Regions from separate parts of the Dyella sp. SG562 genome, predicted to be linked through region 2. Evidence: predicted binding sites of a transcription regulator. Region 2 holds the regulator's gene; the other holds the start of a gene.
What was found. Region 2 encodes sigma-54, which starts transcription at its own class of promoters, with help from an activator protein. Its sites were predicted from a motif close to TGGCACGNGCNTTGC; they were not measured.

Region 1: the regulator sigma-54 is predicted to act here: its motif matches at 3,586-3,600, upstream of glnA (type I glutamate--ammonia ligase).

The regions. Positions count from the first base shown of each region.
Region 1 is NZ_JAAOYS010000002.1:60,302-65,823, reverse strand. It holds gene FHW84_RS03790 (TonB-dependent receptor) at 1-1,482, opposite strand, end outside; gene FHW84_RS03785 (FecR domain-containing protein) at 1,604-2,647, opposite strand; gene FHW84_RS03780 (RNA polymerase sigma factor) at 2,640-3,155, opposite strand; gene glnA (type I glutamate--ammonia ligase) at 3,646-5,055, shown strand; gene FHW84_RS03770 (MFS transporter) at 5,111-5,522, opposite strand, start outside.
Region 2 is NZ_JAAOYS010000007.1:132,555-138,076, forward strand. It holds gene hprK (HPr(Ser) kinase/phosphatase) at 1-526, opposite strand, end outside; gene raiA (ribosome-associated translation inhibitor RaiA) at 681-1,007, opposite strand; gene FHW84_RS14245 (RNA polymerase factor sigma-54) at 1,153-2,613, opposite strand; gene lptB (LPS export ABC transporter ATP-binding protein) at 2,763-3,482, opposite strand; gene lptA (lipopolysaccharide transport periplasmic protein LptA) at 3,486-4,073, opposite strand; gene lptC (LPS export ABC transporter periplasmic protein LptC) at 4,078-4,680, opposite strand; gene FHW84_RS14265 (HAD family hydrolase) at 4,677-5,222, opposite strand; gene FHW84_RS14270 (KpsF/GutQ family sugar-phosphate isomerase) at 5,335-5,522, opposite strand, start outside.

The DNA.
Region 1 (5,522 bases), on a different contig from region 2:
CACCTGATAGCGCTGATCGAGATTGCGTTCCAGCCACACGCCGGTCTGCAAGCTGCCCGGGCCCAGCTCGCGGCCCAGGCGCAGCACGTCGCCGAACGCGCGGAAGCCGTTGTCGGCCTGCTTGCCCGGCACGTCGGTGGCGGACTTGCCCACCTTCTTGCCCTTGGCGTCGTAGAAGGTCACGCCGTTGTCGGCCGCATGGTTGTCGGTGGCGTCGCTGGTCTTGAGCGACCAGTGGTCGAAGCTGTTGTAGTAGACCTTGTTGTCCACGTCCCACTCGCCCAGCCGCGTGACCAGGCCGACATAGGTGAAGCTGGAGTAGTACGCGGCCCGGTTGTAGCCCTGGTACGACTGCAGGCGCGGGTCGTCGCGCAGGCCATAGCGCCAGCCGTACTGCGCGATCTCGCCCAGTGTCGCGCCCTGCACCGTGTTCTGGTGTTCCTGGTTGTAGCTGGTGACGAAGGTGAGCGTGGTGGCGGCGCCGAGGTCGCTCACCGTCTTGATGAAGGCATGCTCGCGGCGGTCGTCGGTGCCCTTGAGATAGGTGTCGCTGGCTTCCTTGGAGAGATCGGCGAACAGCCTGGTGTGCGCGCCGATCTGCTCGTCCGCGGCGACGCCGCCGGCGCGCGTGTTCCAGCTGCCCACGGTGAGGTAGGGCGTGACGCCCGGCACGTCGCTCGGCTCGCGCGAACGCAGGCCCACCGTGCCGCCGAAGGTCGCATTGCCGATGGTGGAGCCGCCGCCGGGGCCGCGGTCGATCTCGGCCTGGCCCAGCACGTGGTTGTTGAAGTAGGCCGAGGTGGTGTGGTGCAGGTCGCTGGCGTCGCCGAACGGAATGCCGTCGAAGGTGATGTTGAACTGGCCGTCCTGGAAGCCGCGGATGCTGATGCCTTCGTTCTTGCCCAGGCCCGGGCCTTCCGGCGAGGTGACGGTGACGCTTGGCGCGTACTTGATGATGTCGTCGAAGTTGGAGTTGAAGCGCAGGCCGTCGCGGATAAAGCGCTCGTCGATCACCGAGGTCGGCTGCACCGCATCCAGCGGCGCGGCGCTCGGCGCCAGCGTATCCACCGCGTTGGCGTGCACGCTGATCGGCGCCAGTTCGCGCGTGGCGTTGTCAGTGTCCACCGGCGGCAGGCCGCGCGACGCCGTCGCGTCCGCGGCCGGTGCGTTTCCCGCGCGCGCGGCCGGCACGATGGTCACCGTGGTGGGCGTGACGAAGCGGTAGTCCAGGCCGGTGCCGGCCAGCAGCTGGCGCAGCTGCTCGCGCGGTTCGCCGGCGGCGGCGCCGCGGCTTTTCACGCTTTCGGCGACGTCGGCCGCATACACCAGCTGCAAGCCGCTGCGGCTGGCGACCAGATCCAGCGCTTGGGCCAGCGGCATCGGTGCGATCGCCGGCGCGGCGGTGTGATCCTGCGCATGCAGGGCAAGGGAGAGCGTGCCGCCGAGCAGCAGCGCGATATGGAGGGCGAGCGTCTTGCGCATGGAGCGAGCCTTGGGGCGAGAGGGAGAACAAAGGCGGCGAAGCGCACACGCATCGCCGCCGCATGATCTCTACGAGTGCCCCGCGCGCCCGTCGGGTACCGCCGATTCGATGAATTTTTTCTTACAGCTTGCGTGTAATGCGGATGTCATCCGCGCCGCGCTGTACACGTACGCCAGGCAGAGTGCCCAGGTAGGCCACGAAAGCTTCCGGGTCGCGCGCATGGAAACGGCCGCTGATGCGCGTGGCGGCCAGCGCCGCATCGTCGATATGCAGCGGCGTGCCGCCGTAGATCGCGAAACGCCGCGCCACTTCGGCCACGGTGCTGTGTTCGAAATGGATGTCCGCGGGCAGCCAGGCGGTGTGCTGCGCCAAGTCCGCGCGGCGCTCCAGCGCGGCCAGGCGGCCGCCTGCCACTTCCGCGTACTGGCCGGCGCGCAGGTCGGCCAGCGCTTCCGCTTGCGTGGCGGCGGGCTCGCCCGTCCAGATGCGGACCTCGCCGCTCACCACCGCGACGCTGGCGCCGTCCGCGCGGCGATGCGCGTCGAACACGGTGCCGACGTCCTCCAGCACCTGCTCGCCCACGCCCACGCGCAGCGGCCGCGCCGGGTCCCTGCCCACGTCGAACAGCGCGCCGCCGCGCAGCAGTTCGAAGCGGCGTTGTGCCTGGCCGTAGCGCACCGCCACCGCGCTGGCGCGGTCCAGCTGCAGCAGGGTGCCGTCGTCCAGCGCGACGTCGCGTACCTCGCCAGCGGAGGTATAGACGTCCATCGGCGCCGGTGCCTCGTGCAGGAAGGCCGCGCCGCCGATCAAGGCAACGGCCACGGCGGCGATGGCCTGCTGCCACCATGGCGTGCCGGCGCGGCGCACCGGTGCGGCGGAAGGCGCACGCGGCAGCAGCGGACGCAGCTGCACCACCGCACGCTCGGTGGCGGCGAGGTCGGCCAGCTCGGCGGTATCCAGGGCATCGAGCGCGGCGGCGGCGCCCAGGTCGCCGTGCAGGCGCGCCATGCCGATGTATTCGGATACATGCAGCGGCGACTGCCGCAGCCAGGCGAGGAAACGCGCGCGCTGCGCGGCATCCAGCCCTTCGCGCTGGTCCAGGTACCACTCGGCCGCCTGCTCGGCGGCACGGCGCAGCAGGCGCGGGTCGATGGCGTCAGTCATAGCGCGCCATCCCGACGCGGCACGCGGCCAGCGCCTTGACGATGTATTTCTTGACCATGTTCGAGGAGACGCCCAGGCGCTCGCCGATCTCGCGGTAGCCCAGTTCGTCGCGGTAATGCATCACCAGCACCGCGCGGCAGCGCGGGGTGAGGCGGGCGATCAGTTCGCCGAGCCGTCGGCGGCGCAGCTCGCGGTCCACGCCGGCGGCGGCCTCGCAGGGCGTGGCCAGGCGTTCCAGCACGTCTTCCAGCGCATCGCCGTTGACCGGCGCGCGCTGGCGCAGGGCGGCGTGCTCGCGCAGCAGGTTGGAGGCGATGGTGAACAGGTAGGCCTCGGGATTGCGGATGTCCTGCGCCCCGTGCCGGTCCGCGCGCAGCAGGCGCAGGTAGACCTCCTGCACCAGGTCCTGCGCATCCCAGGCATGCGCGGTGCGCCTGAGGAAATAGCGGTTGAGGGTGTCGCGCTGTTCCTCGAACAGGCGCGACAGCCCGGCGGCGGGGTCGGTCACGGGCGCTCGCGGCGCGGAGTGTGGACGCGGGACGCTAGTGCGTGGGAGTGACGATTGTGTGACGACGTGCGGGACGGAACTCTTCTCCCCTCCGGGGAGAAGATGCCGGCAGGCAGATGAGGGGCCGGGGCTCGCCAAGGCGTAGCGACAGGGCGGGGCTTGCTTACTGCTTCTGCTTCATCGCTCCGCCCGCCCCCTCACCCCAGCCCTCTCCCCGAAGGGGAGAGGGGGTTGGCTGCGCGGGGCCTGGGGGGTCACGTGCCCGAATGAGGGATGACGGGCTAGGATGGCGGGCGTTGTTCGCGGGCGATGGATGAAGCGCATTGTTGGTGCAAAATCGCGATTGATTTAGCGCCTTAAAGGTGCAAAGCGACCATCGCCATTCACGCAATCCTTACGCAAGTAACTGATCCGGCTTGGCTCCTTCCGCTGGCATGGAGCTTGCCAAAGAGCGAGTTGTTTCCACGTCCCCATCTATTCGAGGTTCGTCATGTCCGCCCAGAAAGTGCTCGACCTGATCCAGGAACACGACGTCGAGTTCGTCGACCTGCGTTTCGCCGACATGCTCGGCAAGCATCACCACGTCACGTTCCCGGCGCACACCATCGACGAGTCGACCTTCGAGGACGGCAAGATGTTCGACGGTTCCTCGATCGCCGGCTGGAAGGGCATCAACGAGTCGGACATGATCCTGCTGCCCGACCCGGACACCGCCTACCTCGACCCGTTCAGCGGCCACACCCAGCTGGTCCTGCACTGCGACGTGCTGGAGCCCAGCACCATGCAGGCCTACGGCCGCGACCCGCGCTCGATCGCCAAGCGCGGCGAGGCGTTCCTGAAGTCCACCGGCATCGCCGACACCGCCTTCTTCGGTCCGGAGCCGGAATTCTTCATCTTCGATTCCGTGCGCTGGCAGAACGACATGGGCCGCGTGTTCTACGAAATCGGCTCCGAAGAAGCCGCCTGGTCGTCGCGCTACAAGTACGAGGACAACAACACCGGCCACCGTCCGGGCGTGAAGGGCGGCTACTTCCCGGTCAGCCCGGTGGATTCGCTCGGCGACCTGCGCGCCGACATGTGCAAGGTGCTGGAGTCGCTGGGCCAGGTGGTGGAAGTGCACCACCATGAAGTGGCCAATGCCGGCCAGTGCGAGATCGGCGTGAAGTTCAACACGCTGGTGCAGAAGGCCGACGAACTGATGACCATGAAGTACGTCATCAAGAACGTGGCGCACCAGAACGGCAAGACCGCCACCTTCATGCCCAAGCCGATCGTCGGCGACAACGGCAGCGGCATGCACGTGCACCAGTCGCTGGCGAAGGACGGCAAGAACCTGTTTGCCGGCGACCTTTACGGCGGCCTGAGCCAGACGGCGCTGTGGTACATCGGCGGCATCTTCAAGCACGCCAAGGCGATCAACGCCTTCGCCAACTCCACCACCAACAGCTACAAGCGCCTGGTGCCGGGCTTCGAAGCGCCGGTGATGCTGGCGTACTCCGCGCGCAACCGCTCGGCGAGCTGCCGCATCCCGTACGTGTCCAACCCGAAGGGCCGCCGCATCGAAGTGCGCTTCCCCGACCCGATGAACTCCGGCTACCTGGTGTTCACCGCGCTGATGATGGCCGGCCTCGACGGCATCATCAACAAGATCGACCCGGGCGCGCCGGCCGACAAGGACCTGTACGACCTGCCGCCGGAAGAAGAGAAGAACATCCCGCAGGTGTGCTCCAGCCTCGACCAGGCGCTGGACGCGCTGGACAAGGACCGCGACTTCCTCAAGGCCGGCGGCGTGTTCACCGACGACTTCATCGACGCCTACATCGCGCTGAAGATGCAGGAAGTCACCCGCTACCGCGCCAGCACGCATCCGCTGGAGTTCCAGATGTACTACGCGCTCTGACCGGCGCAGAAATCTTTGCAGGCATGGAACGGGCGCTTTGGCGCCCGTTCTGTTTTCAGGACGCGGCGGTTGCCGTGGCGCGGAAGCGCATGACCACAATCGCCACCGCGCCGAACAGCACCACCGCGCTGCCCGCGAATACGCCGCGCGCACCGCCCGCGTCGAAGATCACGCCGCCGATCGCCGCGCCCAGGCTGATCGCCAGCTGCACCGCCGCCACGATCAGGCCGCCACCGCTTTCGGCCTGGTCCGGCACCGTGCGCGTGATCCAGGTGGACCACGCCACCGGCACGCCGCCGAAGGCCATGCCCCACAGCGCGATCAGCGCGGCATGCGCCGCCGGCACGCGGCCCAGCGTGACCAGGCCGATGGCGATCAGGCCCATCAGCAGCGGCATGCCCAGCAGCATCGCGCGCAGGTTGCGTTCCAGCACCAGGCCGGCCAGCGAAGTGCCGACGAAGTTGGCG
Region 2 (5,522 bases):
GGTGGCCGCGGCTGATCAGTTCCAGCGCCAGCTCGCTCTTGCCGGAGCCGGATTCGCCGGTGATCAGCACGCCGATGGAGAACACCTCCAGGAACACGCCGTGCAGGGTGACCTTCGGCGCCAGCATGCGCGCCAGGTGGTACTGCATCCAGGTGAGCAGCTCGTGGCCGCGCTTGGAGCTGATCCACAGCGGGGTGTTGGTTTCCTCGGCCACCTCGCGCAGGTCGGGGGGAATGGCCTGGTCCTTGGTGACGATCATCGCCACCGGCTGGTAGGCGGCGATCTTGTTGATCGCTTCCCAGCGCTGGCGCGAATCCAGGGCGTCGAGGAAATTCAGCTCCTCGGTGCCGATGATCTGGATCTTGTTCGGATAGATGACGTTGAGATAGCCGATCAGCGAAGGACGCCGCGATGCGGTCACGCCGCGCTCGAGCACCCGCGATTCGCCGCGCATGCCCGCCACCCAGCGCAGGGCCATGCGCTCGTGCACGCCATCGTAGAGTTGTCGGGCGGTAAGCCGGTCCAAACCGAATCCTTTGCACCGCGTGATGCCCGGCAGGGGCCGGCGGCGATGGCGCACATTGTGCCAGTTCGGACGGTTTGGTGCGCCGCAAGACGGCACGGGCTGGGGCCGGGCTTGGGAGCGGCCCGCCCCGGCGGGCGGGGCGGGCCGGCGAGGTTCAGCCGTACTGGCGTTCCTCGCGCACTTCGCGCTGGTGCTTGTCGCACACCTTGTCGCGGTGCTTGCGCAGCTGCGCCACCAGCTTGTCGAACATGTTGTCGATGGAGACGTACATGTCCGATTCGGTGGCTTCCGCGTGGAGCGGTGCGGCGCCGGGGACTTTGAGCGTGCCTTCGCAGCGTTGCTGCAGCTTGTCGACGGAGAGGACGACGCTCAATTCGAGGAGTCTGCTTTCGAGGCGGGTAAGTCGCTCACAGTGGCCGTTCACGCGTTCGCGAAGGGCCTGGGTGATCTCGATCTTCTGGCCGCTGAGCTGGACTTGCATGGTGCGCCTCCTCTGGTACTGCCGCATGACGCGGCGTGGGTCGATGCGCCGGTGCCGGATGGTCGCCGACACATCACAGTCATCTCTTGGTATGGGGACGCTTTCCATCCCGCCAAGTTCCCGTCCAGGCGCACTTGCGCGCTGGTCAACCTGCCCGCTGGCGCTCGCTGGAGCTGGGAATTCGCATGGCCTCCCGATATTTGGCGACCGTACGGCGCGCCACCTGGATGCCCTTGCGGTGCAGTTCCTCGGCGATGGCCTGGTCGGACAGGGGTTTGCGCGGGTCTTCCGCGTCGATCAGCTTGCGCAGCATGGCCTGGATGGCGGTGGCGGATGCACTGCCGCCGTCTTCCGTGGACACGCCGCTGGAAAAGAAGTGCTTCAGTTCGAAGGTGCCCCGCGGCGTATGGATGTACTTGCGGGTGGTGACGCGGGAAATGGTGGACTCGTGCATGCCCACTTCCTCGGCCACCTCGCGCAGCACCAGCGGATGCATGGCCTCGGGGCCGTAGTCGAGGAAGGCGCTCTGCCGGCGCACGATGGCCTCGGCCACCTTGAGCAGGGTCTCGGCGCGCGATTCCAGGCTCTTGATCAGCCAGCGGGCCTCCTGCAGCTGGCCGCGCATCCAGCTGGCGTCTTCGCCGCGGGCCTGCGCGATGAGGTTGCAGTAATGCTGGTTCAGGCCCAGCCGCGGCTGGCAGTCGGGATTGAGGCTGACGCGCCAGCGGCCGCTGTCCTTGCGCGCGTAGACGTCGGGCGCGACGTATTCCACCGGGGTGACGTCGAGCGCGGCGCCAGGGCGCGGGTCCAGGCTGCGGATCAGCATGGCCGCGGCGTGGGTTTCCTCGTCGCTGGCGCGCAGTCGGCGCGACAGGCGGGCGATGTCGTTGCGCGCCAGCAGCTCAAGCTCGCTGTCGACGATGCGCAGCGCCAGCTCGCGCTGAGGCAGGTCCGGATCGAACTGCTCCAGCTGCACGCGCAGGCAGTCGCGCAGGTCCAGGCTGGCCACGCCGGTAGGATCGAAGCGCTGCACCTGGCGGCGCACGGCGTCGACTTCCTCGACGGTGGCCTTGAGGTCGGCCGGCACCGCGGCGGTGACCGATTCCAGCGTCTCGCCCAGATAACCGTCCGCATTGAGCGCATCGATGATGATCGCGGCGATGGTGCGCTCGCGCAGGCTCATGTGGGTGAGGTTGAGCTGCCACAGCAGGTGTTCCTGCAGGGTCTCCGGCGCGGCGTTCTGCGGTTCGAAGTGGTCCTCGTCGCCGCCGCTGCTGCGGCTGCCGCCGGCGGAGGAGAAGTCGATGGGTTCTTCGGCGTTGCCGCCGGATTCGCTCCAGTCGGCCGGCTCGTCGCCGCTGTCGCCGTCGTTGGCGGAGGTGGCGGCCTCGGTGGGAGCGTCGAAGGTGGCGGCCTCGCCATCGCCTTCGCTGTCGCCCTCGTTGGCGGCGTCCTCGGAGAACTCCAGCAGCGGGTTGCTCTCGGCGATCTGGCGCAGCTCGGCCTCCAGCTCCAGCTGCGACAGCTGCAGAAGGCGGATCGCCTGCTGCAATTGCGGCGTCAGGGTGAGCTGTTGATTGAGGCGAAACTGCAGTCCGGGTTTCATGCCACTGTTTTGAATGAGCCCAAAGGCTTGGATGAGCTTCGGGTCATCCTAACCCCTAGGGGGAGGAGCGGCCATAGGTTCCCGCCGATCCTCGCGTAGGCCGAATGGCTGAATGTGACGGCGCGCGCACCGCGGCCATCAGGAAAGCCTTATAGCCTGAATTCGCGGCCCAGATAGACCTCGCGTACTTTCTCGTCGGCCAGGATGTGCGCCGGCGTGCCGCGCGACAGCACTTCGCCGTCGTTGAGGATGTAGGCGCGGTCGCAGATGCCCAGCGTCTCACGTACGTTGTGATCGGTGATCAGCACGCCGATGCCGCGCTCCTTCAAGTGCCGCACGATGCGCTGGATCTCGCCCACCGAAATAGGGTCGACGCCGGCGAAGGGTTCGTCCAGCAGCATGTAGCGCGGCTCGGCGGCCAGCGCGCGGGCGATCTCCACGCGGCGGCGCTCGCCGCCGGAGAGGCTGATGCCGCGCTGGTCGGCGATGTGCGCGATCTTCAGCTCGTCGAGCAGGCTTTCCAGTTCGGTGGCGCGCTGCTTGGCGCCGAGGTTCTCGCGCAGCTCCAGCACGGCCATGATGTTGTCGGCCACGGTGAGGCGGCGGAACACCGACGGTTCCTGCGGCAGGTAGCCGATGCCCAGCTTGGCGCGCGCATGCATCGGCAGGCCGGTGATGTCGTACTTGTCGAGCTTGATGGTGCCGGCGTCGGCCTCGATCAGGCCCACCACCATGTAGAAGCAGGTGGTCTTGCCGGCGCCGTTGGGACCGAGCAGGCCCACCACCTCGCCTTCGCGGATGGAAAAAGCGAAGTCGCGCACCACCTGGCGCGCGCGGAAGCGTTTCTGCAGGCCTTCGGCGGACAGCATCGATTACTTACCCGCGGCCGAAGCCGCCGTGGCCGGCTTGGGGGCCGAACTGGCCGGTGCCGGCGCGGCCGGCTTGGCGGCGGGCGCCGCGGCGGCCGGCTTGGGCTTGGGCAGGAAGGTGCCGTGAACCAGGCCGTCGCCGCCGGACTCGCCGGTGATCAGGCTGGTGTCGGTGTTGTAGGTGATCTTGTCGCCGTGGAATTCACCGCGGCCCTGCTGGGTCACCTTGGCGTTGCCGGTGAGCACGGCGATGCCGTTGATGTTGTCGTAGTCGAGCTGGGCGGCGTCGCCCTGCATCAGGTTGTTGTTCTCGTCCAGCTGCTGGATGTGCGCCTGGCTGCCGGTGACCACCACGCGCGAGATCTGGGTGTCCTTGTCCAGGTAGACCTTGGCCTCGGCGCCGGTGATCAGCAGGGTGCCCTGGGTCAGCTTCACGTTGCCGGTAAGCGTGGTGATGCTGTTGGGCGCGTTGTAGGCGTTGGTCGACTTGGCGGTGAAATTCATCGGCTGGCTGCGGTCGTCCTTCTTGGCCAGCGCAAGGGCCGGCAGCAGGGCGAGGGTGGCCAGCGCGAACAGGAGGCGGCTACGCATGAGGTCAGGACTTCCGTTTGCGCGGCGGGAACGAGCCGTGGCTGTCATCGAGCAGCTCCAGGTGATTGTCAGTGAGGTTGGCACGCATGCCGACGCCGCTCATTCTACTGTCGCCTTGCGTCAACTGTGCCGGCTCGGCCGTTTCCATGCGGTTCTCCTTGGGCCAGGCGGTGACCTCGGAGGTATGCAGCTCGGCCTGCGGCGTGTCGCCGTAGGCGGGACGGTGCATGTAGACCGGCCCCTGCAGCTTGAGCAGGGTGCCGCTCTTGTCCACCCAGCCGTAGCGGGATTCGCCCTTCCAGTCCGGCACGCCGGGCTGCTTGGCCGGGAGCTCGAACTTGGGCGAGTCGAGGTAGAGCGAGTCGTCGCCTTCGCGGCGGTCCAGGCGCGGGCCGGTGACGCGGAAGGTCGGGTGGCCGTCCTCGCCGTACACATAGCCCTTGAAGTCGGCCAGGGTGTAGCCGGAACGCGGCGGGCCGATGAAGTCGTTGGGCTTGGGCGCCGGCCCCAGCCACCACAGCAGCAGCTGGCTGAGCACGGCGGCGCCGCCGACCAGGACGATCGCGACCGTCAGCCGACGGTCGCGCAGGTAATCGCGAAGACTCACTGCCAGCGCCCCCGTTCCTGCTCGGCCTTGCCCTGGGCGAGCAGGATCAGGTCGCACACTTCGCGCGCGGCGCCCATGCCGCCGGTCTTGGCCGTACGCCAGTGCGCCTGCTCGGCCACCCAGGGGTGGGCATTGGCTACGGCCACGGCCAGGCCGGCCTGGCGCATCGGCGGCAGGTCGGGCAGGTCGTCGCCGACGAAGGCGGCCTGCTCGGCCTCCAGGCCCAGCGCGGCCAGCAGTTCGCGGAAGCAGGCGAGCTTGTCGCGCTGGCCCTGGTAGACGTGGGCGATGTTCAGTTCCTCGGCGCGCAGCGCGACCGGGTGGCTGATGCGCGCGGTGATCAGGGCCACCTGCACGCCGTGCGCCTGCAGCAGCTTCAGGCCCAGGCCGTCATGCACGTGGAAGACCTTGGTCTCGCGCCCGTCCTCGCCGTACCACAGGCGGCCGTCGGTGAGGGTGCCATCCACGTCGAAGACCGCGAGCCGGATCCTGGCGGCGCGGGCGAGCAGTTCGGCGGGCAGATGGTCGAGGTAATGGGCCACGGGGAAGTCTGGTCAGGGGCTCGGGGGAGGGCCGGGTCAACGGCCCGGCCGGCAGAACGCATGGGGCGGCGAAGCGTTGTCCGGCGGCGCGGCTGCCCGCGCCAGCCAGGCATCACACCACGCGCGCGCGGAGCAGATCATGAATGTTCAGCGCGCCGACCACCCGCTGCGCCTCGTCCACCACCAGCAGGGCGTGAATCTGATGCTTTTCCATCATCTGCGCGGCTTCGATCGCCAGCTTGTCGGCGCCGATGGTCTTGGGGCCGCGGGTCATCAGCTCGGCCACGGTGGCGCCGCGCA